DNA from 3 places in the Thauera mechernichensis genome. Region 2 is predicted to be linked to each of the others. Evidence: predicted binding sites of a transcription regulator. Region 2 holds the regulator's gene; each other region holds the start of a gene.
What was found. Region 2 encodes HrcA, which represses chaperone genes, less so after heat shock. Its sites were predicted from a motif close to TNTTAGCACTCNNNGNCNNNGAGTGCTAANA; they were not measured.
Positions count from the first base shown of each region.

Region 1: groES (co-chaperone GroES) is a predicted target of HrcA. The motif match lies at 8,395-8,425, and genes of this name have one in related genera.
Region 3: P7F68_RS14600 (protein-L-isoaspartate O-methyltransferase family protein) is a predicted target of HrcA. The motif match lies at 8,105-8,135, and genes of this name have one in related genera.

Region 1 covers NZ_JARQZE010000025.1:15,143-25,380, forward strand. The annotation lists gene P7F68_RS18770 (autotransporter assembly complex protein TamA) at 1-379, shown strand, start outside; gene P7F68_RS18775 (LamB/YcsF family protein) at 445-1,221, opposite strand; gene P7F68_RS18780 (5-oxoprolinase subunit C family protein) at 1,257-2,318, opposite strand; gene pxpB (5-oxoprolinase subunit PxpB) at 2,315-3,079, opposite strand; gene P7F68_RS18790 (winged helix DNA-binding protein) at 3,094-3,609, opposite strand; gene P7F68_RS18795 (TRAP transporter substrate-binding protein) at 3,825-4,814, shown strand; gene P7F68_RS18800 (TRAP transporter small permease) at 4,871-5,392, shown strand; gene P7F68_RS18805 (TRAP transporter large permease) at 5,402-6,700, shown strand; gene P7F68_RS18810 (L-serine ammonia-lyase) at 6,897-8,276, shown strand; gene groES (co-chaperone GroES) at 8,540-8,830, shown strand; gene groL (chaperonin GroEL) at 8,884-10,238, shown strand, end outside.
Region 2 covers NZ_JARQZE010000002.1:382,419-392,656, reverse strand. The annotation lists gene P7F68_RS04725 (response regulator) at 1-1,067, opposite strand, end outside; gene dapB (4-hydroxy-tetrahydrodipicolinate reductase) at 1,083-1,889, opposite strand; gene P7F68_RS04715 (outer membrane protein assembly factor BamE) at 1,967-2,380, opposite strand; gene fur (ferric iron uptake transcriptional regulator) at 2,606-3,037, shown strand; gene recN (DNA repair protein RecN) at 3,058-4,713, opposite strand; gene P7F68_RS04700 (NAD kinase) at 4,825-5,709, opposite strand; gene hrcA (heat-inducible transcriptional repressor HrcA) at 5,829-6,857, shown strand; gene hemH (ferrochelatase) at 6,915-8,012, shown strand; gene P7F68_RS04685 (serine/threonine protein kinase) at 8,052-9,413, opposite strand; gene P7F68_RS04680 (TRZ/ATZ family hydrolase) at 9,656-10,238, shown strand, end outside.
Region 3 covers NZ_JARQZE010000011.1:106,537-116,774, forward strand. The annotation lists gene P7F68_RS14555 (carbohydrate kinase family protein) at 1-169, opposite strand, end outside; gene P7F68_RS14560 (HIT family protein) at 318-737, opposite strand; gene P7F68_RS14565 (GNAT family N-acetyltransferase) at 849-1,616, shown strand; gene P7F68_RS14570 (lysophospholipid acyltransferase family protein) at 1,706-2,500, shown strand; gene P7F68_RS14575 (symmetrical bis(5'-nucleosyl)-tetraphosphatase) at 2,485-3,282, opposite strand; gene P7F68_RS14580 (NAD-dependent epimerase) at 3,304-4,311, opposite strand; gene waaA (lipid IV(A) 3-deoxy-D-manno-octulosonic acid transferase) at 4,481-5,785, shown strand; gene P7F68_RS14590 (TolC family outer membrane protein) at 5,763-7,064, opposite strand; gene P7F68_RS14595 (rhodanese-like domain-containing protein) at 7,102-7,425, opposite strand; gene P7F68_RS14600 (protein-L-isoaspartate O-methyltransferase family protein) at 7,433-8,086, opposite strand; gene P7F68_RS14605 (carbonic anhydrase) at 8,219-10,042, opposite strand; TPP riboswitch at 10,139-10,233, shown strand; gene thiD (bifunctional hydroxymethylpyrimidine kinase/phosphomethylpyrimidine kinase) at 10,226-10,238, shown strand, end outside.

The DNA.
Region 1 (10,238 bases), on a different contig from region 2:
CGCCGAGGCGGGCATGACGGTTGCAGACAGCCGTGAGGGTATCCCGCAGGACTTCCTTTTCCGCACCGGTGGCGCGCAGACCGTGCGCGGCTACGACTACCAGAGCCTCGGCGTCAGGGAGGGCAGCGCCACCGTCGGTGGCCGCTTCCTCGCAGCGGCGAGTGCAGAGTATGTGCACTGGTTCAAGCCGCAGTGGGGGGGCGCCGTATTCGTGGATGCAGGTGATGCCGCGGATACGCGCGACGACTTCGACCTACGCGTCGGTTATGGCGTTGGAGCGCGCTGGCGCAGCCCGGCCGGGCCGCTCGCAATCGACCTCGCATGGGGCCACCAGGCGCGCAGCCTGCGTTTGCACTTCGGCGTCGCCATCGCGTTTTGAGTACACCTTCACCGCGAGCGGTGGAGTGTGTGTGCAGAACAGCGCCACAGCATGCAGGCTGCGCTTCAGCCATGGCGCAGTGCGGGTAGCGTGCTCACTGTCCAGCCGCGCGCTTCCAGCGCAGTGCGCAGCAGCCGTGCGCTATCCACCGCGCCCAGGGTGTCGCCATGTACGCAGATGCTGTCCATCGTCGCCGGCAGGACCTTGCCGTTCTGGCTGACTACGGCGCCGGCGTCGAGCATGCGCAGCACGTGGGAGACGAGCTGCTCAGGGTCATGGATGACGGCGCCCGGCTGACCGCGTGGCACCAGGGTGGCATTGTCGGTGTAAGCGCGGTCGGCAAAGATCTCGCCAGCGACCTGAAGACCTGCACGCTGGCCGGCGAAGTACAGCTCGGACAACACGGGGGCGAGCAGAATGAGCTGTGGGTCGATGGCGCTCACCGCACGCGCCACCGCGTCAGCGAGCGCTGCATCCTCGCAGGCCTGGTTGTTCAGCGCGCCATGTGGCTTGACGTGTGTGACGCGCCCGCCTTCGGCCGCGGCCAAGCCGGCGAGCGCGCCAACCTGGTAGATGATCATGGCTTCGAGTTCGGCCGGCGCCATCTTCATCGGCCGGCGGCCGAAGCCCTGCAGATCGGGGTAGGCGGGATGGGCGCCCAGGCTGACCCCGGCGGCAAGCGCACAACGCACGGTGTGGCGCATCACGACCGGGTCACCGGCGTGAAATCCGCAGGCGATGTTGGCCGAGCGCACCACCTGCAGTAGTGCCTCGTCCTCGCCCATCGTCCAGGCGCCGAAGGATTCGCCGAGGTCGGCGTTCAGATTGATGGTCTTGTTCATGTGCAAGTCTCCTTAGGCAGGGGCGGCTCTGAGGTTCAATACAGCGGCCGGTATTCGGGGCCGAGCGCATGAACGACGCCGTCGACCAGATTGCTGCTGTACAGCGCCACCAGGTCCACGCCGTCGGCAGGCAGAGGGCGGATCGAGGCGATCAATGCCCGGGTCTCGGCCTCTGTCGCGCGCGCGACCCGTGCCCCTTCGGTGGCAGTAACGGCGGCAAAGCGCAGCGTCTGTCCGGGGCGCAGTGCGGCGAGTCGGCCGAGGTCGGCGGTGATCACGGTGGCGATCTTCGGATAGCCGCCTGCGGTCTGGGCGTCGGCGAGCAGTACGATCGGCTGGCCGGCGCCGGGCACCTGGATGGAGCCGGGCACGGTGGCGTCGGACACAATTTCTGCGGCGCCGGCATGCTCGAGGCGCGCGCCTTCGAGGCGGATGCCCATGCGGTCGGCTTCCGCGCTGATGCGGTAGTTGCCGCTGACCAGCGTCGCCAGCGCATCGGTGCCGAAATGGTCGGCCTGCGGGCCGGGCACCACGCGGATCGGGCGCGTGTCGGCGGCGGGCGCTTGGGCGAGCACGCGGTCAAGGCCTCGGGTCTCGTCAGTGGCTGGGGCCAGGGCCAGGCGTGTGCCGGTGGTCAGCGCGCGGCCGCTGCCGTTTGCCCCGCCGAGGCCAGCGCGTACATAGGTCGAGGCACTGCCCATCACCGCTGCAACATCGAGCCCTGCGACCGCGACCATGGCAATGCGGCCGTTGTCCATCTTGCGGATGCGCAGCGCCTCACCTGCAGCCAGCGTCAGCGAGCGCCAGGGGGCGAGCTGCCGGCGTCCACCGGTGTCATCGATCTCCACCACCGCGTCGCCCGCGACCGCCAGCTTCACCGCGCCGCCGTGTGCCACGACATGCAGCCCGCCATCGAAGCACTCGATCACCGGTGCGTACTCGGGGCGGCCGGCCAGAGCGTTGGCGATGCGCATCAGTCGGCGATCGAGTACGCCCGCCCAGGGCACGCCGATGCGACGGAAGCCGCGCCGGCCGTCGTCCTGGATCGAGGCGAAGGCGCCCGGTGAGACGATCTCGAGTTCGGTTCTGGCGTTCATGCTGCAGCCTCGCTGGCGCTGCTGGCATCGGCGACGCACCACTGCATCGGGTCGATCTCGCCGCGGCGTAGCCCGGCTTCGAGTGCGCGGTATTCGTCCGCGCTGACGGGGACGAAGCGCACCTTGTCGCCGGCGGCGAGCAGTGAGGGCGATGCGCGGCGGGCGTCGAACAGCGGCACGGGGCAGCGTCCGAGCAGGTGCCAGCCGCCGGGGCTTTCCCAAGGATAGATGGCGGTAAGGCCGGTTGCGATCGCCACGCTGCCGGCGGGAACACGCACGCGGGGCTGGCTGCGCCGTGGCAGGTGCAGGCGCTCGGCCAGATCACCCATGAAGGGAAAGCCAGGCAGGAATCCCAGCATGTAAACCAGGTACTCGGTGCCGCTGTGCAGCGCCACCACCTCGGCGGCGTCGATGCCGAGCGTGCTCGTCACTTCGGCGAGGTCGGGTGCGGCCTCGCCCTCGTAGCAGACGGGCAGCTGCCAGTGGCGGCCGTCCGTGGGTGTGCAGTGCTCGACAGCGTCGATCAGCGGCTGCAGCGCTGGGAGCAGGGTGTCGCGGTCGGTGACGAGCGGGTCGAAGAACACCGTCAGCGAGCGGAAGGTGGGCATGGACTCGATCACGCCCGGCAGCCCGCCGCCATGTTGCAAGCGCAGGATGGCGGCGTCCAGGGCGTTCACGGCGGCGAGCAGGGCGGGGTCGATGACGTTGCCGAACTCGATGGTCAGCGCGGCGTCGCCGGCGTCGAGGATGCGGTGGCTCACTGGCGCGCTCCGGCTTACAGGGACGATGTCGATGCCGCACGGGCCGCTTGGTCGTAGCGGCCGGACAGGGTGCGCAGCAGACGGGCGAGTTCGCCGATCTGGGCGTTGTCTTCCGGTGTGCCGGTGAATCCGGGCATCAGGCAATCCTCGCGTACATCGCGATATGCCATGCACACATCGTGCCCTTGCTCGGTAAGCGAGAAGAAGGCTTCCTTGCCACGCCTGGCACTCTTTACCAGGCCGAGACCGGCCAGCTTGCGCAGTGAGTAGGAAACCACGTGGGTGTCCTCAATGTTGAGCACGAAAGCGATGTCACCGAGGCGCTTCTCGATGTCGCGGTGGGCAACGTGGTGCAGGACCAGCACGTCGGTCGGCGTCATGTCCTTGACGCCGGCAGCCGTCATGCACCGAGTCATCCAGCGCGCAAAGGCGTGCCACGCAATGATCAGGCCGAACTCGAACTCGGACAGTTCGGGCGACTTGGATGACACCAGGTGTTGGGAAGACACGATGCGGTTGGCCTCACTCATGACAGTCTCCGGGGCAGTGGTGGGATGGGTGTTCAGGGATTGAAGGTATTTCGAGTGCGTTATAAATATGTTTCGTTAAAAAAACGTATACGTTTTGTTGACAAGATAACCATAAAATCTCTATCGTGCAATAACGGTGGCTTATGGATTGCAGGTTGCCGCCTAATCACCAGCCTCTCGGGGCGCTTGCCCTCCCATACTCAGGAGTAGATGCCATGACTTTCTCGCACCCTTTGCTAAAGGCGATCACCGCTTCAATGCTTGGGCTCGGCATTGCCGCTGCTGCTCAGGCTCAGACCGTCTGGGACATGCCCACGCCTTACCCGGCCAGCAACTTCCACACCGAGAACATCCAGCAGTTCGCCAACGAGGTCGCCGAGGCCACCGGCGGCAAGCTCAAGATCACCGTCCACGCAAACGGGTCGCTGTTCAAGGCCAACGAGATCAAGCGCGCGGTGCAGGGCGGTCAGGCGCAGATCGGTGAGGTGATCATCTCCGGCCTGGCCAACGAGGATGCGCTCTATGCGCTCGACACCGTGCCCTTCCTCGCCACCGGCTACGAGGACTCGAGGAAGCTGTGGCAGGTGTCGAAGGAGGCGGTCGAGGCGCGCCTGGCGAAGAACGGCCTGAAGATCCTGTATTCGGTGGCGTGGCCGCCGCAGGGGCTGTACTCGAAGACCGAACTGAACACGATCGGCGACCTCAAGGGCATGAAGATCCGCTCCTACAGCCCGACCGTGGCACGCATGATCCAGCTCATGGGTGGCCAGCCCGTGACCGTGCAGGCCGCCGACCTCACTCAGGCGCTGTCGACCGGCGTGGTGTCGGCCAACCTGACCTCCTCGGCCACCGGCTATGACACCAAGAGCTGGGAGCAGCTCAGCCACTACTACGACATCCAGGCCTGGCTGCCGAAGAACATCGTGTTCGTCTCGCAGAAGGCCTTCGATGCGCTCGACCAGCCCGCGCGCGACGCCTTGCTCAAGGCGGCTGCCGCTGCCGAGGAGCGCGGCTGGAAGGTCTCGGAAGAGAAGACCGCGTGGTACATCGATCAGCTCAGGACCAACGGCATGAAGGTGGAGCCTGCGCCCGCCGCGCTGCAGGCCGACCTGCTCAAGATCGGCGAGCAGATGGCGGCCGAATGGGCCGAGAAGGCAGGCCCCGATGGCCAGGCCATCCTCGACGCCTACCACAAGCTGAAGTAAGTCCGTGCCGTCGCCGGGGGCCGCACGTGCGGCCCCCGGCCTTTCCGGAGACCGCCATGAGAGCATTCCTTGATTCGCTGTACCGTCTGTCCGGTGCCCTCGCCGCCGTCGGCATGATCTTCACGCTGGTGATGGTCGCCGCCGGCGTATTCACCCGGCCTTTCAACATCTACCTGCCGGGTACCGATGACTACGCGGGCTATGCGATGGCGGCCTGCGGCTTCCTCGCGCTTGCCTACACCTTCAAGCACGGCGAGCACATTCGCGTGAGCCTGGTTATCGAGCGCCTCGGGCCGGGCATGCGGCGCGTGGCGGAGTGGTTCGCGCACGGCGCCGGCGTGGTGGTGGCGTCAATGCTCGCCTGGTATGCGGTACGCCTGGCCTGGCAGTCGCATGAATTCGAGGAGATCTCGCAGGGCATCGACGCCACGCCGCTGTGGATCCCGCAGCTGTCGATGGCGATCGGGTCGGTGATCCTGCTGATCGCCGTGGTCGACGACTTCATTCAGGTCAGCCTCGGGCGCGAGCCGCAGCGCCTGGCCAAGGCCAGCGCCGAAGAAATGGCGCACATGGAATAAGGGGCCATCATGGAACTCACCGCTGCACTCGTTCTCATCGGCCTGATGGTGCTGCTGCTCGCCGGCGGCCTTTGGATCGGCCTCTCCCTGATGGCCATCGGCATCCTCGGCATGCTCGGCTTCACCACCCGCGCCCCCGGCGACGGCATGGCCGTTGCCATCTGGAGCCACGGCTCGAGCTGGACACTGACCGCGCTGCCGCTTTTCCTGTGGATGGGCGAAATCCTGTTCCGAACCCGGCTGTCGCAGGAGATGTTCAAGGGCCTGTCGCCCTGGCTCGAGCGCCTGCCCGGCCGGCTGCTGCACACCAACGTGATCGGCTGCACGCTGTTTGCGGCGGTGTCGGGCTCGTCGGCGGCGACCTGCGCCACCATCGGCAAGATTGCGATGCCCGAGCTCAGCCGCCGCGGCTATCCCGAGTCCATGGTGCTGGGCACCCTGGCCGGCGCGGGTACGCTCGGGCTGCTGATCCCGCCTTCGATCATCATGATCGTGTATGGCGTGGCGGCCGATGTTTCGATCTCCAAGCTCTTCATCGGGGGCGTGCTGCCGGGCATCCTGCTCGCGTCCTTGTTCATGGGCTGGGTGGTGATCTGGTCGCTGATGAACCGCGACAAGATCCCGCCGGCGGACCTCAAGACCAGCTTCATGCAGAAGCTCGCCGCGTCGAGAAACCTGATCCCGGTGGTACTGCTGATCGCCGGCGTGCTCGGCTCGATCTATTCGGGTATCGCCACCGCCACCGAGGCGGCGGCGATAGGCGTGATTGGCAGCCTGATCATCGCCGCAGCGCAGAAGTCGCTGACCCGCGAGAGCTTCATTGCCGGCCTCATGGGCGCCACCCGGCTGTACTGCATGATCGCGCTCATCCTCGCCGGCTCGGCCTTCCTGACCCTGGCGATGGGCTACATCGGCCTGCCGCGCCATCTGGCTGAGTGGATCGGCACGCTCAACCTCACGCCCGGCATGCTGCTGTTCGCCCTTGCGATCTTCTTCGTGCTGCTCGGCTGCTTCCTCGACGGCATCTCGATCATCGTGCTGACGATGGCGGTGCTGCTGCCGACGATCCAGGCGGCGGGCATCGATCCGCTGTGGTTCGGCGTTTTCGTGATCGTGGTCGTGGAGATGGCGCAGATCACTCCGCCGGTAGGCTTCAACCTGTTCGTGCTGCAGGCGCTGTCAGGCAAGCAGATCAGCACCATCGCCTGCTACGCGCTGCCATACTTCCTGCTGATGGTGCTGGCGCTGATCCTGCTCTATGTCTTTCCCGGGTTGGTGACGTGGCTTCCCGGGCAGATGATGGGGTAGCGGGTCGTGCGCCGCTGAGGGTCTTGACCTGAGCCCAGCCGATTGCTCCGAGGTTGCCGGATAAATGCGGGTGGCGATGAAGAGCCTCCGGTTGAGCAGCCTGGTTTCAAGGTCGAGAATGCCGCTCGTGAGTCTATGAGCATTTGCGTCCCTGGCGGAATTGAAGCAAGGCCACTTTCCAGACCGGAGTTTCACCATGTCCATCAGCGTGCTCGACCTTTTCAAGGTGGGTATCGGCCCGTCCAGTTCGCACACCGTCGGCCCCATGCGTGCCGCCCACGATTTCGTCGCAGCGCTCGGGGGCCGTGGGCTGGTGGATGCGGTGACGCGGATCGAGGTGAAACTCTACGGCTCCCTGTCGGCGACGGGTGTCGGTCATGGCACCGACCGGGCCGTGGTTGCAGGCCTCATGGGGGCTCGCCCGGACGAGGTTGATCCCGATTTCCTGGTTGATGCGGTGGATGCCGTAAGTATCGATGGCGTATTGCCGTTGCCCGGTGGGGGTGAGCTGGCATTCGACTGGGCGCGCGACATGCGCCTGCTGCCCGTGAGCTTGCCCTACCACCCGAACGCGATGCGCCTGGCGGCCTACGGCGAGGCCGGCCTCCTGCATGAGAACACCTATTACTCAGTCGGTGGCGGCTTTGTGATCGACGAGGCACAAGCCCAGGCAGGTGACTTGGCGGCGGAGGAACTGGCGCTGCCTTACCCTTTCGCCACCGCGTCCGAGTTGCTCGCGCAGTGTCGCCGCCATGGTCTGCGCATCAGTCAGCTGATGCTCGCCAACGAGGGCGCCTGGCGCAACGAGGATGATACGCGGCAGGCACTGCAGCGTATCTGGGCGGTGATGCAGGCCTGCGTGGCACGGGGCATGCGCCATGAGGGCGTGTTGCCAGGCGGGCTCAATGTGCGGCGCCGCGCTCCGGACCTGCATCGCACGCTCAGCGCACGGGCGGCGGGCCGCAACCTGATCAGCGACACGATGGCAGCGCTCGACTGGGTCAATCTGTTCGCGCTGGCAGTCAATGAGGAAAATGCCGGCGGTGGTTGCGTGGTCACCGCGCCTACCAACGGGGCAGCTGGCATCATCCCTGCCGTGCTGCACTACTACATGAAGTTCATGCCGGGCAGCAGTACGCGCGACGTGGAGGACTTCCTGCTTGCGGCGGCGGCCGTGGGCGTGCTTTGCAAGACGAACGCCTCGATCTCGGGCGCGGAGGTCGGCTGCCAGGGCGAGGTCGGTTCGGCCTGTGCGATGGCTGCTGCGGGCTTGACCGAGGTGCTGGGCGGCAGCCCCGAGCAGGTCGAGAATGCGGCCGAGATCGGCCTCGAGCACAACCTCGGCCTGACCTGCGACCCGATCGGCGGTCTTGTGCAGGTGCCCTGCATCGAGCGCAACGCGATGGCCTCGGTGAAGGCCATCAACGCCGCCCAACTTGCCCTGCGCGGCGACGGCGCACACACGGTCTCGCTCGATCAGGCGATCCGCACCATGCGCGATACCGGTCGCGACATGCTCGACAAGTACAAAGAGACCTCGCGCGGCGGCCTGGCGGTGAGCTTCCCCGAGTGCTGAACAATGCTGTGCTGGCCGAGTTCTGGTGTAGAGGCAGGGAGCCTGCGCCGCATGAGCGATGCTGCCGAACAAATAGTTTCGGCCTCCCACCCTTGAAATCCATTGGGGCCGTCCCTATTATTAGCACTCGTTGGCGGTGAGTGCTAACACGTGGCGGCGATCAGTCGCACCCGTTGGTGCTCGAGCCACTGCAGATTCACCCGCGGGCTTTGCCCGCGGATCAATCAACCCAAACAGTTGAACCGTAACAAGGAGAGAACTCGATGAAGATTCGTCCCCTGCACGATCGCGTGATCGTCAAGCGTCTGGAAGCCGAGCGCAAGACCGCCAGCGGCATCGTGATCCCGGACAGCGCCGGCGAGAAGCCCGATCAGGGCGAAGTCCTGGCTGTCGGCAACGGCAAGATCCTGGACGACGGCAAGGTGCGTCCGATGGCCGTCAAGGTGGGCGACAAGGTGCTGTTCGGCAAGTATGCCGGCCAGACCGTGAAGGTCGAAGGCGAAGAGCTCCTCGTGATGCGCGAGGAAGACATCATGGGCGTGGTCGAGGCCTGAGCCTCCTGCAAGCCCCTGCAACGCTAATCGAAACAATTCAGGAGTTCTGAAGAATGGCAGCTAAAGAAGTCAAGTTTGGTGATTCCGCCCGCGAGCGCATGGTCGCCGGCATCAATATCCTGGCCAACGCGGTCAAGGTGACCCTGGGCCCGAAGGGTCGCAACGTGGTGCTCGAGCGCTCCTTCGGCGCCCCCACCGTGACCAAGGACGGCGTCTCCGTCGCCAAGGAAATCGAGTTGAAGGACAAGTTCGAGAACATGGGCGCACAGATGGTCAAGGAAGTTGCTTCCAAGACCTCGGACATCGCTGGTGACGGCACCACCACCGCCACCGTGCTGGCCCAGTCGATCGTGCGCGAAGGCATGAAGTACGTCGCCGCCGGCATGAACCCGATGGACCTGAAGCGCGGCATCGACAAGGCTGTCGTGGCCACCATCGAAGAGCTGAAGAAGCTGTCGAAGCCGTGCTCGACCAACAAGGAAATCGCCCAGGTCGGCTCGATCTCGGCCAACTCCGACAGCGACATCGGCGACATCATTGCCCGCGCCATGGACAAGGTCGGCAAGGAAGGCGTGATCACCGTCGAGGACGGCAAGTCGCTGCAGAACGAGCTCGACGTCGTCGAGGGCATGCAGTTCGACCGCGGCTACCTGTCGCCCTATTTCATCAACAACCCGGACAAGCAGGTTGCCATTCTCGAGCAGCCCTTCGTCCTGCTCTTCGACAAGAAGATCTCCAACATCCGTGACCTGCTGCCGGTGCTCGAGCAGGTTGCCAAGGCCGGTCGTCCGCTGCTGATCATCGCCGAAGACGTCGAGGGCGAAGCCCTGGCCACCCTGGTGGTGAACAACATCCGCGGCATCCTCAAGACCTGCGCCGTCAAGGCTCCGGGCTTCGGCGACCGTCGCAAGGCCATGCTGGAAGACATCGCCATCCTCACCGGCGGCCAGGTCATCGCCGAAGAAGTCGGCCTGACCCTCGAAAAGGCGACCCTGGACGACCTCGGCCAGGCCTCCCGCATCGAGATCGGCAAGGAAAACACCATCATCATCGACGGCGCCGGCCAGGCCGAGCGCATCGAAGCCCGCGTCAAGCAGATCCGCGTGCAGATCGAGGAAGCGACCTCGGACTACGACCGCGAGAAGCTGCAGGAGCGCGTCGCCAAGCTGGCGGGTGGTGTTGCGGTGATCAAGGTCGGCGCTGCCACCGAAGTCGAGATGAAGGAGAAGAAGGCCCGCGTCGAAGACGCCCTGCACGCCACCCGCGCTGCAGTGGAAGAGGGCATCGTCCCCGGCGGCGGTGTGGCGCTGCTGCGTGCCCGTGCTGCACTGGGCGAGCTGAAGGGCGACAACCACGACCAGGACGCCGGCATCAAGATCGTGCTGCGCGCGATGGAGCAGCCGCTGCG
Region 2 (10,238 bases):
AGCAATTGACGGGTGATCGCCAGGCCAAGACCGGTACCGCCGTACTTTCTCGTTGTCGACGTATCGGCCTGCGAGAACACACCAAAGATCGATTCCAGTTTGTCCGCCGGAATACCACAGCCGGTGTCACGAACAGCCACGGCCAGCACTGCTGCACCTGCGGCATCGTGGGCACGACCGACGCTGACCTCAACTTCGCCTGCGTCGGTAAACTTGATCGCATTGCCGATGAGGTTGGTGAGGATCTGACGCAGACGGGTAGGATCCCCTCTGAGAACGGCCGGCACGTCGGGCGCAATCTCGTAGAACAACTCCAGCCCTTTCTGGCTCGCCCGCAGGCCAAGGCTGCGCACCGTCTCGGAGAACACCGCAGCGACCGAGTAGTCGATTGCCTCGACGTTGAGCCGACCGGCCTCGATGCGCGAAAAATCAAGGATGTCGTTGATGATCGTGAGCAGCGCCTGCGCCGACGTCCTCACCGTCTCAAGATACTCGCGCTGCTCGCCGACGATGCCCGAGTCGAGAAGAAGCTCGGTCATGCCGATAATGCCGTTCATCGGCGTGCGGATCTCGTGACTCATGTTGGCGAGGAAGTCGCCCTTGGCCCGACTGGCGGCCTCCGCCGCCTCCTTGGCCTCGAGCAACTCGAGCTCTCGCCGCTTGCGCGCGCTGACATCGCGAAGCGTACCGACCACGCGCAACCAGCGCCCGTCTGCAGCACGGTCGAAAGCCTCGCCCTCGATCTCGAGGGAACGCCACTCACCCGCGGCCGACAACGCTCTGATCTCCGCACGAAACTCTGGCGTGACACCACGCAGATGATCGACGAGGCGGCGATGCAGCAGCGAGCGGTCTTCCTCGTTGACCCGCTTCAGCCAGTCCAGCGCAACTTCGGGACCATGCCCGAGCGCGACCGACAAACCGCGGTCGAAGTCGATGCTGCCACTCTGGAGATCGAGCTCCCACACGCTCGCGCCCGTATGGCGCTCGATCAGTTCGAGCTGCGCGCGAACCCGCCGCAACTGGGCCAGCGCCTCATCGCGGTCAAGTTGCGGATCTGCGCTCATCAGCAGTCCTGCCGCTCAACGCAGACCGAGAACATCCTGCATGTCGAACAGACCGGACGAACGGCCGCCAAGGAAGCGCGCGGCGCGCATTGCACCAGTGGCGTAGGGCATGCGACTGCCCGACTTGTGGGTGATTTCGATACGTTCACCGAGGCCGGCAAACAGCACGGTATGGTCGCCGACGACATCACCGCCACGAATGGTGGAAAAGCCGATCGTCTCGGGCTTGCGCTCTCCGGTGTAGCCCTCGCGGCCGTAGATCGCACACGCATCCAGATTGCGACCCAGTTCGCGGGCAACGACCTCACCCATGCGCAGGGCGGTACCCGACGGGGCATCGACCTTGAAGCGATGATGCGCCTCGATCACTTCCACGTCGTAGCCTTCGTCGAGAATGCGCGCAGCGACCTCGAGCAGCTTGAAAACAGCGTTGACGCCGACCGCCATGTTGGGCGCGAACACGACCGGAACCTGCTGCGCAACTTCGGCAATGGCCGCCTTGCCGGCAGCGTCGAACCCGGTGGTACCGATCACGACGGCCTTGCCCAGCTCACGCGCCAGGGCGAGATGAACGAGCGTACCCTCCGGGCGCGTGAAGTCGATGACGCAATCGGCCGCAGCGATGGCTGCAGCCGCATCATCGGTGATCTGCACCCCGGTGTTGACCCCGGCCATCTCACCGGCGTCACGGCCGATGAAGGGGGTCTGCGGACGGTCGAAGGCCGAGGCGAGCACGACCCCCTCCTCCTTGAGCGCCGCCTCGATCAGCATGCGCCCCATGCGGCCGGAGGCACCGGCAATGGCAACCCTGACATCGGACATTCTGTTGCAATCCTGGAGTAGATGGTATGAGCACTAGCCGGCGCCGCGTCGTGCGCGCTCGCCGGACTGAGCGGCTTTCAGTCGCGCCGGGCAGGCCCTGGCACCTCGACGACACGGACACGCGTCGACGCCTGCGCGCCCTCGCCCGTCGCATCGGCGGCCTGCACATCACCTTCGACGCGATCGAGCACATCATTGACGAAGAACACCGAGATCACGCGCTGCTGGGGCGCAGCACGACCCGAACGGTGGTGATAGACGTAGTCCCAGCGGTCATTGCGGAACACGTCCGCGACCAGCGGCGACCCCAGGACGAAGCGCACCTGCTCGCGCGACATGCCCTTGCGCAGTTGGGCAAGCATGTCCTGATCGACGTAATTACCCTGACGGATGTCGATCCGATACGGGTCTACGACTCCGATCGCGGAGTCTAGAGAGCAGCCGCCAAGCAGGACGGCAGTGACGGTTACCGCAGCGATGTAGGAACGCATGGATGATTTCAAACCTGACGCGACCGGGTCGCGGTTCTCAGAAGGGGGTAAAAAATATAACATACGCCGTGTTGCCGAGGCGCTGGCGCATGAAGACCTTCGGGTTCTGCCCCTGCGCAAGCCTGCACCCCGGATACCGGCCCGCACACTTGCGGCATGCATGCTCCGCGACGCACACAGACTCCGGGCCAATCTCTCTTCCACTTGCACGCAATTCAGGCTCCCATGTCCGACAACTCGAAGAACCTCAAAAGCATCGGCCTCAAGGCGACCTACCCCCGCCTGAAGATCCTCGATCTCTTCCAGAGCTCGGATCAGCGCCACCTCACCGCGGAAGACGTCTACCGCTCGCTGATGAACGAAGGCATGGACATCGGGCTTGCCACGGTTTATCGCGTTCTCACCCAGTTCGAACAGGCCGGACTCCTCGAGCGCCATTACTTCGAGTCGGGCAAGGCCGTGTTCGAGCTCAACGAGGGCGGCCATCACGACCACCTGGTGTGCATGCAGTGCGGCAAGGTCGAAGAATTCTTCGACCCGGAGATCGAACGCCGGCAGAACAAGATCGCCGAAGAACGCGGCTTCTCCATCCGCGAACATGCGCTCTACCTGTACGCCGACTGCAAGCGCGAGAACTGCCCCAACCGCGAAACCTGACGCCAGGTGCCTGCAGGCACCTAGCTGCGGCTCAACATTTCTGCCGCGTGCTCTCGGGTAGTGGCCGTTATATTCACCCCGCCGAGCATGCGCGCGATCTCCTCAACCCGCTCGCTCGCCCCCAGCGCCACCACCTCGCTGACGGTAGCGCCATCATATTCGCGCTTGGCGATGCGCCACTGCCAGTCCGCACACGCCGCCACCTGCGGAAGGTGGGTCACGCACAGCACCTGGCGATCGGCGCCAAGGCGCGCCAGCAAGGTGCCCACGATTTCCGCGACGCGACCGCCGATACCGACATCCACCTCGTCGAAGATGAGTGTCGGCACTGCCGAATCACGGCTGGTCATGACCTGAATCGCCAGCCCGATACGGGACAATTCGCCGCCTGAAGCGACCTTGGCCAGGCTGCGCAGGGCCTGGCCCGGGTTGGCCGCGACACGGAACTCGACAGTTTCCACACCGTTCGCGGAAGGCTCGCAGGCCTCGAGGGCGACCTCGAACCGTCCACCGGCCATCGCCAGGGTCTGCATCGCCTCGGTAATCTCCGCCGACAAGCTCTGCGCGGCCGGTGCCCGGCAGGCGGACAACTCGGCGGCTGCGGCATCGAAGCGCCTGCGCGCCTCGGCCTCCGCAACAGCCATGCGCTGCGGATCGGCACTCGCCTCGAGCGCCTCCAGTCTTGCCTGCCATTGCTGCCTGAGCTCGCCGAGCGCCTCGGGCGCGACCCTGTGCTTGCGCGCCATATCCAGCACGGCAACGATGCGCTGCTCCACCTCGGCAAGGCGGCCGGGGTCGAGATCGAGACGGTCGCGGTAGCGGCGCAGCGCATGCAGCGCCTCGTCGGCCTGGATCGCGGCCGCAGCAAGAAGGTCGCGCACGTCGGCGAGCGCCGGATCGTAGTCGGCCAGCGCTGCAATACGAGCATCGACATGGCGCAGCACCGAACACACCGCGCCATCCCCCTCGGCGAGCGCCACCAAGGTCTCCTCCGCCCCCTCGATGAGGCCGGCTGCATGCGCAAGGCGGCCGTGCTCGGCATTGATCTCCTGCCACTCGGCGGGGTCGAAGCCCAAGTCGTCAAGCTCGCGCAACTGCCAGGCGAGCAGCTCGCGCTCGCGCGCCGAGCTCTCCGAGTCGGCTTCGGCCTCGCGCCGCAGCCGCACGAGGCGCTGCCATTCGCGATGACACCTGGCGACCTCGGACGCCAGAGGCAACGCGCCCGCATGGGCATCGAGCAACGCGCGCTGAGCATCGGCGCGCAGCAACGCATGATGCGCATGCTGGCCGTGGATGTCGGCAAGCCACTCTCCCGCGCAGCGCAACTGCGCGAGCGTGACGCTGCTGCCATTGATCCAGGCCCGGCTGCGCCCGCCTGCATCAAGCGTGCGACGAAGGATCAACGCCCCATCGTCAGTGGGCAAGGCCTGCTCGCGCAGCCAGTCAAGCAGTTCGCCGGCGGCAGGCAGGTCGAACTCCGCGCTCACCTCCGCACGCTCGCAGCCCTGCCGCACCATCGCCGCTTCGCCACGGCCGCCGAGGGCGAGCCCCAGCGCGTCGAGCAAGATCGACTTACCGGCGCCGGTCTCCCCGGTCAGGGCGCCGAAACCGGCCTCGAACTCCAGCTCGAGGCGATCGACGATTACGAAGTCGCGGATGGTCAGATTACGCAGCATGGGAATCGATCAGTCGGAGGCAAGGCGCGGTGGAAACAACCCACGACAGCGTGCTCGACCCGGCGCAGCCCGGGCGCTCACGGGCCGCAAGGTCACGACCACCGCGGGGAATCAGTTGTGTCTGGGCGAAGCACTCCAGTGCAGCTTCTCGCGCAACATCGCAAAATAGCTGTACCCCTCCGGATGCAGCAGACGCAGCGCGCGCGACGACCGCGTCAGGCGCACCCGATCCCCTGAGCGCAGATCGAAACGCGTCTGGCCGTCGAAATGCACGCGCGCATCCTGGTGCGGCAAGAGGTCGATGTCGATCCGGCAGGTATCGGGAATGGTGATCGGACGCGCCGTGAGCGCATGCGGACACAGGGGCACGAGGGCGATCCCGCCCACGCTCGGGTGCAGGATCGGACCATTGGCGGAGAGGACATAGGCGGTCGACCCTGTCGGCGTCGACACGATCATGCCGTCCGAGCGCTGGGTGTAGACGAACTCACCGTCGATGGAGAGATCGAATTCGATCATGCGCCCCAGGTCGCCCTTGTTCACCACGACATCGTTGAGCGCCAGGGTGTGGAACACGCGTTCGCCCGCGCGCAGCACCTCGGCGTCGAGCATGAAGCGGGTTTCCTCGCTGAAGCGGCCATCGAGCATCTCGCCGAGGCGCTCGCAAGCGTCGGTGCGCGAGATGTCGGTCAGGAAGCCGAGGCGCCCGAGATTGACCCCCACCAGCGGAACGCCGTGCTCGATCAGCCGGCGCGCACTGTGCAGCATGCTGCCATCGCCGCCGATGACCACGGCCAGATCGGCCTCGGCACCGATATGCTCATAGCTGGCGACCGGAAAGTCGGGCGTGCCGCCGATGAAACTTGCCGTGCCTTGCTCGATCAGTACCTTGAGCCCGCGCTCACGTAGAAAACGCGCAATCGAAGTCACCGACTCGGCAACGTCGGCGCTCTGGTATTTGCCAATCAGGGCGATGGTCTGGAAGCTGAAGCTCATGAGCGCGGATTAAACCACATTCATGCAAGCCGCCGACAACACCCGACGTCGAAGATACCCCTCTCAGTGCGCCTGCACGCGGCATTCCGGTGCATTTCGAAGTATAGTTCTCGACTGAAATGAACGCCCTCGACGCCCGCTCCCAGATCCTGCTCAAGACCCTGATCGAACGCTATATTGCGGACGGTCTGCCGGTCGGTTCGCGCGCACTGTCCCGCTTCTCCGGTCTGGACCTGTCGGCGGCCACGGTGCGCAACGTGATGAGCGATCTCGAGGAGATGGGCCTCATCGCCAGTCCGCACACTTCTGCCGGGCGCATCCCCACCGCACGCGGTTACCGCTTCTTCGTCGACTCGCTGCTCACGGTGCAGCCGCTCGAGAACGCCCGCGTGCGCGCCCTTGAGGGCCAGTTCCTGCCCGACCAGCCCCAGCGCCTGATCAACTCCGCCTCGCACCTGTTGTCCGAACTCACCCAGTTCGCGGGCATCGTCGTGGCGCCGCGCAAGGAAGCCATCCGCATCCGCCAGTTCGAGTTCGTCAGCCTGGCCGAGACGCGCATCCTGCTCATCATCGTCACCACCGCCGGCGACGTGCAGAACCGGATTCTGGTCACCCGTCGCGGCTACAGCGGCGCCGAACTCAGCGCGGCCGCAAGCTACCTCAACGAACACTTCGCCGGCCTTGGCTTCGACGAGATCCGCCGCCGCCTTGGCGAGGAACTGCGCCAGTTGCGCAGCGACATGACCGAACTGATGACGGCGACCGTGGATGCCGGCACCGAGGCTGCAGAAGAGAACGCTTCGAGCTACGTGATTTCGGGTGAGACCAATCTGCTCGACTTCGAGGACCTGTCGTCAAACATGTCCCGCTTGCGCGAACTGTTCAAGCTGTTCGAGCAGCGCACCGGCCTGATCCAACTGCTGGACCTTTCCAACCGTGCCGACGGCGTCCAGATCTTCATTGGCGACGAATCCGGCCTGGCCCCGCTCGACGGCTGCAGCGTGATCACCGCACCCTACGAGGTCGACGGCCGCATCGTGGGCTCGCTCGGGGTCATCGGCCCCACCCGCATGGCCTACGACCGCGTGATTCCGATCGTCGACATCACGGCACGACTGCTCTCGAACGCCCTGTCTTCGAACCATTGATGGGCCGTAGCCGGCCTTCGGCCCGGCTCGCTCGCCCGCCCGCCGACAAGGACCCCGATGTCTCGTTACTGGACCGAACCGCCGTTCAAGCACGGCTCCGAAACCCGCACCGGCGTGCTGCTGGTAAACCTCGGCACACCCGACGCACCCACCGCTGCCGCACTACGCCCCTACCTCAAGCAGTTCCTGTCCGACCCGCGCGTGGTCGAGATCCCGCGCCTGATCTGGTGGCCGATCCTCAACGGCATCATCCTCAACACCCGTCCCAAGGCCTCGGCGCGCAAGTACGCGAGCGTGTGGATGGACGAAGGCTCACCGCTGAAAGTCCACACCGAACGCCAGGCCAAGCTGCTGGCAGGCTACCTGCTCAAGGCCGGCCATGGCGAACTCGACATCGCCTACGCCATGCGCTACGGCAAGCCCTCCATCGCCGACACGCTCAACGGCATGCGCAGCCGCGGCTGTACGCGCATCCTGGTGGTGCCGATGTACCCGCAGTACTCGGCCAGCACGACGGCGACCGTCATCGACGAGGTCGGGCGCTGCCTCGCGCACTGGCGCAACCAGCCAGAGATCCGCTTCGTGCGCAGCTTCCAGGACGATCCCGGCTACATTGCCGCCCTGGTCGCGAGCGTACGCGAGCACTGGGCTGTCCATGGCGAACCGGATCGACTCCTGCTGAGTTTCCATGGCGTACCACGGCGCTCCCTCGACCTCGGCGATCCCTACCACTGCGAATGCCACAAGACCGGCCGCCTCGTGGCCGAAGGCCTGGGCGTCGCACCCGAGCGCGTACTGGTCACCTTCCAGTCCCGTTTCGGCAAGGCCGAGTGGCTCAAGCCCTACACCCAGCCGACACTGGAGGCGCTTGCTGCCCAAGGCGTCGGACGCGTCGATGTGATGTGCCCCGGCTTTGTCGCAGACTGTCTGGAAACGCTCGAGGAAATCGCCATGGAGTGCAAGGAGGCCTTCCTCGAGAAAGGCGGCAAGGTGTTCCACTACATCCCCTGCCTCAACGAGCGTCATGAATGGATGCAGGCCCTCTCCGAACTCACCTGTCGCCATCTCGGCCACTGGCTCGAGATCCAGGCGCCTGACGCGGCCGCGCGCGAAGCCAGCGCCACCAGGGCACGCGCGCTCGGCGCGGCCCGCTAGGCAGGGCCGCTGCCCGGCCTGGCATGGCCTGGCAGGCCTTCAGTTATCGAGCAGCTGCAGATCGAAACCCGTTGCGGTGTGTTCCGCGCGCAGCGCGGCGGGCGCAGTCGCGGAAAGCTCACGCGAAACCTGCGCCAGGCGCCGCACCACCACGGTCGAGATCTCGCGGCGGAAGCGTTCGAGCACCTCCTCGCTGGCGAGCGCGAGTGCAGCCGGGTTGACCTCCAGATAGCTCAGCTCGCCGACCGACACAACGGTCATCATGTGCCTGCGCTCGAGCTGGTCGAGCCAGGCCTGCACCCCGAACACCTCGCCCGGCCCGAGTTGCATGACGCGGCGCCCCTCGATCGACAGCTCGACCTTGCCCTCGAGGACGATCCCGAAGCGCTGGTCGTTGTCGCCCTCGCGCATCAAGGCGACCTGCGGCCCGACCTTGCGCCACGCGCAGATGCGCATCACCTCCCACAGGTCGATGTCCTCGAACTCGGTGAAGAACGCGAGCCTGCGCAAGCGCGCAAAGCGGGCCTGGTCAAGCGGAGCCTGGTCCTCATCGAGGATCTGGTAGCGCACCGCAGCAAGATCCTTGGCGAACTCGGCGCCATTGCGATAGCGCGAGTACAGATCCTTCTCCAGCGCCTTGCGGATCACCGCGTCCATCTGCTCGGGCACATCCGGATTGAGTTGCGACACCGAGGGCGGATCGGCATTGATGATCTTGTACACCAGCTGGGCAGGGTTGCTGGCGCGGAAAGGCAATCGGCCCGTGAGCAGATGGAAAAGCAGGACGCCCAGCGAATAGAGGTCGGTCTTCTGGTTGAGCGGGTAGCCCTTGATCTGCTCCGGGCTCATGTAGGCCGGCGAGCCCACACCCATGATGAAGGTCGAGTCGGTATCGAGCTTCTTGTTGATGTTGAGCGCAAGCCCGAAGTCGGTGATCTTCACGTTGTCCTCGTCGTCGACGAGGATGTTGGCCGGCTTTATGTCGCGATGCACGATGCCCTGCCGGTAGGCATGATCGAGCGCCATGCAGCACTTGAAGACGATGCCGATCGTGCGGTGTATCGGCAGCAGCTTGTCGAAGCTGCAGTAGCGCTCCAGCGAGCCACCCGGAAAGTACTCCATCACCACATAGGCCTGTGTCGGCTCGATCGAAGCATCGTGGATGCGGATGATGTTGGGGTGGTTCAGACGGCTCGACACCACCTGCTCGGCCCTGAGCAGCTTGACCAGGCGGCGGTTCCATTTCGCCTCGTCCTTGACCTTGTCATCGAAACGCACATGCTTGACGGCGACAGGCTCGGGCCGGTCGTCAGACTCGGCGAGGTAGACGATCGCGGTAGCACCACGCCCGACCTCCTTGATGATCCTGTATTTGCCGATCCGGCTTGGAGTCGCGTTCATACATTCGCGGTGGCCGCAGAGCCGCCATCAGTCCAATAGGAATGGCCGAATTGTTGCATGAAGCGATGCGCTGCGGGCGAACCGCCGGCGCATTTCTCACATCCCCCTGGCCACAGGGCCAGCGGTCGTGTTGTTGGCCACGAACGCCCATGCTAATAATGGTCGATGCATTCGCCGCCCAACCCTTGCGACAACCTGCCCGGCACGCCACCTGATCGACCGGGACATTGCGGAGCTCCATCTTGAACGAGATTGCCGACCTGCTCATCCACGCACGCTGGGTCATTCCCGTCCAACCGGCGGGCGTCGTCCTCGATGACCACACTGTCGTCGTCTCGAAAGGCCGGATCACCGACATCCTTCCCAGCGCGGACGCACGCGGAAGGCTCGCCGCCCGCAAGGTGTTCGACCTGCCGGACCATGTACTCATGCCCGGCCTGGTCAATCTGCATACCCATGCAGCGATGAACCTGATGCGCGGGCTGGCCGATGACCTGCCGCTCATGCGCTGGCTCCAGGAGGCGATCTGGCCGACCGAGTCGCGCCACGTTTCGGCCGCCTTCGTGCATGACGGCAGCCTGCTCGCCGCCGCCGAGATGCTGCGCGGCGGCATCACCACGTGCAACGACATGTACTTCCACCCCGAAGCCGCCGCCGAGGCCTTTGCCACCGCGGGCATCCGAGCGGTGGTCGGCATCGTCATGCTCGAGTTCCCCACCCCTTACGCAAGCGACGCCGACGACTACCTGCGCAAGGGCCTTGCCGCACGCGACCGCTGGCAGCGCGAGCCGCTGATCGACTTCGCCATCGCCCCTCACGCGCCCT
Region 3 (10,238 bases), on a different contig from region 2:
GGCTGTAGGCGATGTTGCCCGCGCATCCCCCGAACTCGCGGCGCATGTCGGGTACCAGGAAGGACACGTTCAGGATGTGGATCTGGTCGGGGAGGATGTGATGCTTGAAGCGATCGGGGAACACCATGATCGAGTCGTAAGCGACCGATCCGCAGACGAGAATGGACATTTTTGGGGGACCAGGATGGGAAAACCGCGATTATCCCAAAATGGCTGCACTGGCGCCGCGCCTGCATGGGACGATGTGCGCCGCGAGTTGCCGACTGCGGGCAATCACCCCTGCATCGCCAAGCCCCGCGCACATCTCCAGGCCGACATCAAGCGTCGGCGAGCACAGCACGCAGGCGGATCGCCATTTCCTCCAGCGCTTCGCGCGGCGGGTTCTTGGCCGGCCAGGCGAGCGCCATGCCGTCGCCCTCCCAGCGTGGCAGCACATGGATATGGAAATGAAATACCGTCTGGGCGCCTGCCGGCTCGTTCGCCTGCAGCAAGGTCACGCCGTCACAGCCGAAAGCCTTCTTGACCGCACGCGCCATGCGCGCTGCGGTGCGCATGGCCGCGCCGGCCAGCTCGTCCTCGAGCGCGTACACGTTTGCCCGATGCGGCTTCACCAGCACCAACATGTGCCCAGGATTGACCGACTGGATATCCATGATGACCAGGGTATTCTCATCCTCGTACACCCTCGAGGCAGGCAGCTCGCCGCTGACGATGCGGCAGAACACGCAGTTCTCCATGCTTTCAGTTCTCCATGCTGGTTTGTCGTCACCGCATCGTAATCAGGGCGTCACTGCATCGCAACGCAGGCTCTCGAGAATGCGTCCATCAGAACAGGACGGAAGCCTGCCATGCTCCAGCACATCAAGCCCCGCCAGGACGCGAATGCGCGCAAGTCGCGCAACCTTCACGTTGGTCTCGCCACCTGCGAAACGGAGATCCTCGAAGCGCAGAAGCTGCGCTACCGCGTGTTCGCGGACGAGATGGGCGCACGACTCAACCCGCGCAGCCCGGGCGTGGATCGCGACATCTACGACCCGTTCTGCGAGCACCTGATCGTACGCGATGAGGATGCCGGGCGCATCGTCGGCACCTATCGCATCCTGTCTCCGGCCGCAGCGCGCAAGGTTGGCGGCTACTACTCGGAGAACGAGTTCGACCTCACCCGCCTGCAGCACCTGCGCGGCAGCCTGGTCGAGATCGGGCGCTCTTGCATCGACGCCGATTACCGCAGTGGCGCGGTCATCGCCCTGCTGTGGTCCGGGCTCGCGCGCTACATGCAGGAAGGCGGCTACGGCTACCTGATCGGCTGCGCCTCGGTCAGCATGGCCGACGGCGGCCATGCTGCGGCCAGCTTGTATAATCAGCTCCGCGACAAGCATCTCGCGCCGCTCGAATACCACGTGTTCCCGCGCTGCGCGCTGCCGCTCGACGCCCTGCGCCACGACCTGCCGGCCGAGGCACCGCCGCTGGTCAAGGGCTACCTGCGCGCCGGGGCGTGGATCTGCGGCGAGCCGGCCTGGGATCCCGACTTCAACACCGCAGACCTGCCGATCCTGATGCCGATGGGCAAGGTCGATGGCCGCTACGCAAAGCACTTTCTGGGACGCAAAGACTGAACACGCCCGCGACACCACCCGAGATCGAGCAGGCCGCAACCGAGGCTCGCGACGCCATTGCAACACAGGCAGCGACCGTCCGGCCTGCCGTGGCATCGCGCACGCTGCGCGCCTGGCGCGCGCTGCGCCTGGGCCTCCATCTGCTGCTAGGCCTGCTGACGATCGCGCTGGTGTTCCCGTTCTGCGGGCGCACTAGCCAACAGCGTCTGCGCCAGCGCTGGTCCAGCGGCCTGCTGCGCACGCTCGGGATTCGGCTCGAGCACGAGGGTGAGGCGGTGGCACCGGGCTGCATGCTGGTCGCCAACCACATCTCCTGGGTGGATATCTTCGTCATCAACGCGCTCGCTCCTGCCGCCTTCGTCTCGAAGGCGGAAGTGCGTCAGTGGCCGGCAATCGGCTGGCTGGCCGCACGCAACGACACCATCTTCCTGCGCCGCGGCAGCCGCGGCCACGCCCGCATCATCAACATGGAAACGGCTGCCCTGCTCGAGACCGGCTGCAACGTGGCGATCTTTCCTGAGGGGACGACAACCGACGGCTCGCAGGTGCTGCACTTTCACGGCGCACTGCTGCAACCGGCGATCGCGTGCAAGCACCCCGTGCAGACCCTCGCATTGCGCTACCAGACGGCAGACGGCCGCTACACGCGCGCACCGGCCTATGACGGCGACCTTAGCCTGGGCCAGTGCGTGCGCAACATCATCTCCACACCGGTCATCGTCGCCCGGGTCTGCGTCGCCGCACCGCTACCGACCGGTGACGGCACGGACCGCAGAGAACTGGCGCGTCTTGCACGCTCCCTGATCGTCGCCGCCCTCGAACTACCCGCCGACGCGGAGCAGCCAAGGGCAGCCCCCGCGTCCGGCACTCAGCCCGGGACCTGAAACACGGCGTCATCCTCGATGCGCAGTGCAGTAAGTTTGCCGCCCCACACACACCCCGAATCGAGCGCGATGAGCCCAGGCTCGCGATAGAAGCCAAGTGCGGACCAGTGGCCACAGACGATCGTGTGCGTGCGGCTGAAGCGGTCAGGCACCCGGAACCAGGGCATCATCCCCGCCGGCGCCTTGTGCGGCGCCCCCTTCGCGCTGAGGTCCATACGCCCGTCCGCCGAACAGAAGCGCAACCGCGTCAGTGCATTGACGATCACACGCAGGCGATCCCAACCCTTGAGCTTGTCCGACCAGCGCTCCGGACGGTTACCCGCGAGCTGAAGCAGGAAATCCCTGGCCTTCGGCCCGGCAAGCGTGTCGCTGACTTCCTGGGCAAGCGCACACGCGCGCGTCACAGTCCATCCGGGCAGCAGCCCGGCGTGAACCAGCACGTGATCACCCGCCACATGCATCAGAGGCCGCCGCGCCAGCCAATGCAAAAGCTCATCGCGGTCAGGCGCTTCGAGCACCTGGTACAAGGTGTCATCGCCCAGGCGGCGCTTGAGGCCGGCTGCGATCATCAGCAGGTAGAGATCATGGTTGCCGAGCACAACCACCGCAGCATCACCGAGGTCGCGTAGCGCGCGTAACACGCGCAGTGACTCCGGGCCGCGGTTGACCAGGTCGCCCACGATCCACAAGCGATCGCACGCCGGGTCGAAATGCACCAGGTCCAGCATGCGCGCAAACGGGGTATGGCAGCCCTGGATGTCTCCGATCGCGTAGGTGGCCATCGTTGCGGGTGCTGCGCGGGATCAGACCCGGTAGTAGTCGCGGTACCAGGCGACGAAGCGCGCAACCCCGTCCTTGACGCTGGTCGCAGGCGCGAAGCCGGTCCAGGCGTTGAGCGCTGCCGTGTCGGCGTACGTGGCCGGCACGTCGCCATCCTGAAGCGGCATGAAGTTCTTCTGCGCCGTCATGCCAAGCGCGCCCTCGATCGCCGAAACGAACTCCATCAATTCGACCGGGTCATGGTTGCCGATATTGAAGACGCGGTAGGGCACGTTGCTCGTGCCGGGATCGGGCTGGTCGGCGTCGAAGGCGGGATCCGGCGCGGCAACGCGGTCGAGGGTGCGGAGCACGCCCTCGACGATGTCGTCCACATAGGTGAAGTCGCGCTTCATGCGCCCATGATTGAAGACGTCGATCGGCCGCCCCTCGAGGATGGCCTTTGTGAACAGGAACAAGGCCATGTCAGGCCGGCCCCAGGGGCCATAGACGGTGAAGAAGCGCAGGCCGGTGGTCGGCAGCCCATACAAGTGACTGTATGTGTGCGCCATCAGCTCGTTGGCCTTCTTGGTCGCCGCGTAGATGCTGACCGGGTGATCGACACTGTCGCGCTCGGCGAACGGCATCTTGGTGTTGCCGCCATAGACGCTGGAGCTCGAGGCATACACCAGGTGCTTGACGCGCGCATGGCGGCAACCCTCGAGGATGTTCATGAAGCCGACGAGATTGCTATCGACGTAGGCATGCGGGTTCTGCAGCGAGTAGCGCACGCCGGCCTGGGCCGCGAGATGGATCACACGATCGAAGCCCTCCTCAGCGAACAGGCGCTCCATGCCCGCACGATCGGCCACGTCCAGCTTCACGAAGCGGAACTGCGGATGCGGCGCAAGCCGGGCGAGTCGCGCCTCCTTGAGCGAGGGGTCATAGTAGTCGTTGAGGTTGTCCAGTCCGACCACCTGGTCACCGCGAGCGAGCAGGCGCTCGGTCGTGTGCATGCCGATGAAACCGGCGGCACCAGTTACGAGAATCTTCATTGGGAGTGCATGAGCGAGGAGTGGGATCAGGGGCGGATTATCGCATGTAGATCCGTGCGCACGTGTGACAGAGGTCTTGCAGCGGCAGTGACGCCGCACGCATGCCGATGCACGGACCTCGACCACCATCCTTGCTTATACTTGCGCAGTCGCCTTCAGTCCGTGATCGATGCTGACCCGCCTGCCTTACACCCTGCTCTGGCTCCTCGCACTGCCCTTCGTACTGCTCAGGCTGTTGTGGCGGGCACGCCGCCAGCCCGGCTACATCCGCCACCTCGGCGAGCGCTTCGCGAGCTACCGCGTACGCGCGCCCGGCCCGGTGATCTGGGTGCACGCCGTCTCGGTGGGCGAAACGCGCGCGGCCGAACCACTGGTGCGTGCCCTGCTCGAAGCCTGGCCCGAGCACAGCGTCGTGATCACGCACATGACACCCACCGGCCGCGAGACCTCCAGGGCCTTGTTCGGCAGCAACGCCCGCGTGCTGCGCGCCTACCTGCCCTATGACCTGGGCTGCCTTGCAGAACGATTCCTGCGTCACTTCCGCCCGAGCTTCGGCGTGATCATGGAAACCGAGCTGTGGCCGAATCTGCTCGCCGCCTGCCGCCGCAACCGCGTTGCCGTGATGCTCGCCAACGCTCGCCTGTCGGAACGCTCGGCGCGGCGCTACGCGCGCGCGCCAGTGCTGACCGGCCTGACCATGAAGGCCCTCGACGTGATCGGCGCGCAAACGGCCGCCGACGCGGCGCGCCTGCAGCAGCTCGGCGCAGCGCGTGTCAGCGTCACCGGCAACATCAAGTTCGACGTCACACCCACCGCGGCGGCACTGGCGCTCGCGACCCAGTTGCGGGAACGCGCAGGCGAGCGCCCGGTCGTGCTCGCCGCAAGCACCCGCGAAGGCGAGGAAGCGCTGCTGATCGACGCCTTCGTCCGCCTGGCACCGGCAAAAGCCTTGCTGCTACTCGTACCCCGTCACCCACAGCGCTTCGACGAGGTCGCCCGCCTCGTCGCCGGCCGCGGCGTAAAACTGCAGCGACGCAGCGCCGAGGAGGCGATCGACACGGACACGCGGATCCTGCTCGGGGACTCGATGGGCGAGATGTTCGCCTACTACGCCGCAGCCGACGTGGCGCTGATCGGCGGCAGCTGGCTGCCGCTGGGCGGCCAGAACCTGATCGAAGCCTGCGCCGTGGGCACGCCGGTGGTCGTCGGCCCGCATACCTTCAACTTCATGCAGGTGGCCGAAGAGGCTGTGCGCACCGGCGCAGCGCGCCGGGCCACGGACGCCGCGGACGGCATCGCCGCCGCACTGGCCGTGCTGGGCGATGAGGACATGCGCGCGCAGATGGCTGCGGCCGGACGCGCCTTCGCCACGCAGCACCAAGGGGCAACGCGACGCACCATCGAGCTGCTACGCGGACTGCAGGTGCAGTCGCCCGCTCCGCGCCCGGGACTCAGGGCGCCAGCAGCGCGTTGATCGCCTGCACATCGTCCTCGCCGAGCGTTCCAGCGGCCGCCTTCAGGCGCAGTTGAGCGAGCAGGGTGTCATAGCGCGCGCGCGACAGCTGTTGCAGGGTATCGGCAAGCTGAGTCTGCGCATTGAGCACATCGATGTTGATGCGCACGCCAACCTCGTAGCCAAGCTTGTTGGCCTCGAGCGCCGAAGTGGACGAAACCCGCGCCGCCTCCAGCGCCCGCACCTGCGCCATGCCGCTGGTCACGCCGAGCCAGGCCTGACGCGCCGCGAGCGCAGCGCTGCGGCGCGCATCATCGAGTTCGGCATCGGCCTTCACTCGCAGCGCGGCTGCTTCGCGCGTTACCGAAGACACCCTACCCCCGGCGTAGAGCGGCATGTTCAGCTGCACGCCGATGGCACTCGCCTCGGCACGGTCGGTCGAGGGCTGCGGACGATGATTCACGCCATGCGAGGCAACCACATCGATGGTCGGAAGATGGCCGGCACGCTGACGCTCGACTTCGCGCACGGCGATCTCGCGTGCCAACTGCCTCGCCTGCACGCCAAAGCTGCCGGATTCAGCGGCAGCCACCCAGTCGGCGATGTTATCGGGCTGCGGACGCTGGAGCGCCACCCCCTCGCGCAAGCCGGAAAGCCCTCCCGGCTCCTTGCCGATGATCTGCGCCAGCGTCTGGCGCGCGACCTCGAGCTGGTTTGCAGCAGCGATCTCCTGCGCCGAGGCGAGATCGAAGCGCGACTGCGCCTCGTGCACGTCGGTGATGGTGACCGTACCGACTTCGAAGCTCGTTCGCGCCAGTTCAAGCTGCTCGGCTGCAGCGGCGCGCAACTGGTCCACGGCTGCGAGCGCATCCTGGGCAATCAGCACATTGAAATAGGCCTCCGCGACCCGCAGCACGAGATCCTGGCGGGCGATGCCGAACTGGGTTTCGGACAGCGCAGTCTGCAGTTCACCCTGCTTGTACTGTACCCAGTTCTGCCAGCGGAACAGCGGCTGGGTGAGCTGCACGCCGTAGCCATTGCTGTTGTAGCTGCGCTCAAGACTCCCACTGGTAGAGCGCAGTTCGGAATCGTTCCAGGTCGTGTTGGCCGACAGGCCGATCTGCGGCAGCAAGCCAGCACGGCCCTGGACGACACGCTCCCGACCGGCCTCGAGCTCGGCACGTGCAGCGGCAAGGCGCGCATCGTTGGCCAGCGCATCCTGATAAGCCTGCATCAGATCCGCTGCCATTGCACCGGCCGAGAACAAGCCTGCGATGCACACCGCCAACAGTCGCTTCATCCGAACCTCCGCTCCTTGCCTCATCCAGGGCGTGGCATCAGTACTGCGGCATGCGCGGGTCGACCTGCGCTGCCCAGCCAGCCACGCCACCTGCCAGGTTGATCACATTACTGAAGCCCTGGCGCTGCAGAAAGACGCATACCTGGGCACTGCGCCCGCCATGGTGGCAGACAACGATGGTCTCGCGGTCGCGGTCGAGTTCGCCGACGCGCGCGGGGACACTTGCCATCGGCATCAGCACCGAACCGTCGATGTGACAGATCTCGAACTCCCAAGGCTCGCGCACGTCGAGCAGCAGCGGCAGTCCCTGCTCTGATTCCGCGAGGCGCTCGGCAAGCTGCACTGGAGTGACCTGGTGCATGGCGGGCTCAGAAACTGAAAGTCTCGCCGCGCGCGGCGTTGCTGATCATGGGCACGACGGTCTCGAAGATGTCCTCGGTACGGAAACGCCCCTCGGCTTCGCAGGTGACCAGCCGCGCCTTCATGACCGGCGCCTCGCCAACGAACGCGAACAGACGGCCGCCGACCTTGAGTTGCTCGAGCAGCGCCTGAGGTACGAACGGCAGCCCACCGGAGACCACGATGACATCGTAGGGCGCGCGCTCGGGCCAGCCCGCGACACCGTCGCCCTGGATGACGACCACGTTGTCGACACCATTGCGCTCGAGGTTCGCGCCAGCAAGCCTGACCAGCTCCGGCTCGATCTCGATCGTGCGCACCCAGTCGCAGCGCGCCGCGAGCAGGGCGGCAAAATAGCCCGAGCCGGTGCCGATCTCGAGCACCGAATCACCCTTGGCAACTCGCACCGCCTGCAACACCTTGCCCTCGATGACAGGCTTGAGCATCACCTGGCCGCAGCCAATGGGAATCTCGACATCGGCGAACGCCAGTTCGCGATGCGCCTTGGGCACGAACTCCTCGCGCTTGACGGTCATCAGGAGGTCGAGCACATCCTGATCCAGCACCTCCCAGGGGCGGATCTGCTGCTCGACCATGTTGAAGCGCGCTTTCTCGAAGTTCATCGGGGACTCCATGCAATATATTAGCACACGCTAATGGATAGCGTTATCCGGAAGGCCAAAACCTTGGCATTCTAGCGCAGATGCTGCAGCGCGATCCGCTGCATGTCACCAAGGCACATCCGAAAGGAGCAATCAGCGTGACTCGAGCAGCAGACGACCGTTGTGCGGCTGGATGGGCCGGCCGTTGCGGGGATAGAGGCGCGCGAAGACCGCGAGTTGGTCATGGGAGATCGGCACCGGCTGCTTCATCACCACCCAGAGTACGTCTTCGGTGCAGGGAGGCGCAGGGAGTGAGCCGACGTAGAGGAAATGCCCCGGATTCGACGGCACCATCGCAGGCAGATCGAGCACGGCGTCAGGCGCGAACGCCCGTCCGCGATCCAGCGGCAGATTGTTGAAAATGGTCTGCAACACCTCGCTGGGCGTATCCCCAGCCTCAAGCAACAAGGACAGAATCGCAACCTGCCCGTCTTCGCTGCGGTGCTCCAGATACATGGCCATGTCGTGCGCCATGCCGCCGATGCGATCCTGCGAGGGACGATGCAGCGTGAAGCGCTCGAGCGCGTAGCGGGTGCCGCGCACCACGATGCTCAGGCCCTCGCCCACATCCACCTGAAGGGTGTTTCCAGTATCGCGGATGCGAAATCCGCTGCGGCGGTAATCGAACTCGACAGGCGCCAGATCCACGGCGATGCCGTCGCGCAGGTCGATCGGCGACTGACGCCGCCCCTCTGCGCACAGGCGCCACTCCGGCCGCAACGCGGCCCAATGCTCGGGGCCAGTCTCACCCGCATAACTCCAGCTGGGCTCGAGCGCCGGCCGTGTCACACGGACGCCACCACGCTCGCCGACGGACTGCGCAGCGGCACGCGCGATGCGGGCGCGCTCCGCTGCACCGCCGTCGGCGGGCAAGCGCGGTCGGACCGGCTCGGTGCGCACCGGCGTGCGCGGTTCGGGCGGACGGGTGACTGGCCGCTGGGGCGCAGCCGCGGATGAACGGGGAGCGGGCTGCGCGACGGCTGCAGCAGATGCCGGCCGTGAAGCGGTAGCCTCGCTCCGCGGAGCAGGCGCCGAAGCAGGCGCCGAAGCAGGCGCCGAAGCAGGCGCCGACACCTGCGCGGCCGCCCCCTGCGACGGGCCAATGCGGGGCAGTGCCGGCAAGATGGAGGGCTGCGCCTCCTGCGTGGCAGGGGACGCGTCCCCAGTGCGAATGGTGCCTGAGGCGAATTTCGCGGGGATGCGAACCACGGGCTCGGGAAGTGAAGGAGCAGGCTCCGCAGCCACGGCAACCTGCGCCGGAGCGGGCGCCGTCGAAGCAGCGGGCGGCATCGGCGCCGCGGCAGGCGTCACCGGCGGCGCTGGCTGCACCGGCGGCACGGATGGCTCCGGGGCCGATACCGGAGGCTGCACGGTAGCCGGCGCCACTGCAATGGCGGCAGGCGCGGCCGGCGGCACTGCAGCGGCAGGCCGGGCAGGCGGTGGCGCAGGAGCGGCATTGGCAACTGGCGCGGCAGCCGGTGCAGCAAGCCGAGCCGCCTCGTTGGCGAGCTTGAGCAACTCTGCAGCACTGGGCGGATCGCACACCTCCCGCCACATGCGCTCGTCCACGGAATTAAGCGTGACCATGACCGACGCCCCATCCACAGCCTCCTCGCGGAGGATATTGTCCGCGGCATCGACGTAGACGCGCTTGATCGTGGTAAAGCTGCGGTTTCGGCAATCGTAGCGGTTGAGCGCCTTGATCATCGCGTAGCCTGCGCTGCGCGCCTCGTCCGTCGTCAGCACGACACGCCCCCAAGAGATCTTCGTGCCCGCGTCCGAGGACAGGATGCTGTCGCGGTCGATCTCGATGCGGCGATTACGGTCGCTCAACACGAGCTGCCAGTCAGCCGCAAGCACGGCGTGCATGGGCTGGGCGAGTAAGCAGGCGGCGAGCAGGAGTCGGATGGGCTTCATGGGCACTGAGCAAATTCGGCTGGCACGATGCTAAACGACCATTTCGGCGATATCTTGAGCACCTTGCCACATGCTGACGCATCCAGTATCGTGCGGCGATCTCGTTAGGGGTGCCCGCAGCACGGGGCTGAGAAAGACCCTTTGAACCTGATCCGGCTCATACCGGCGTAGGGAAACGTATCCATGCATACCCGCA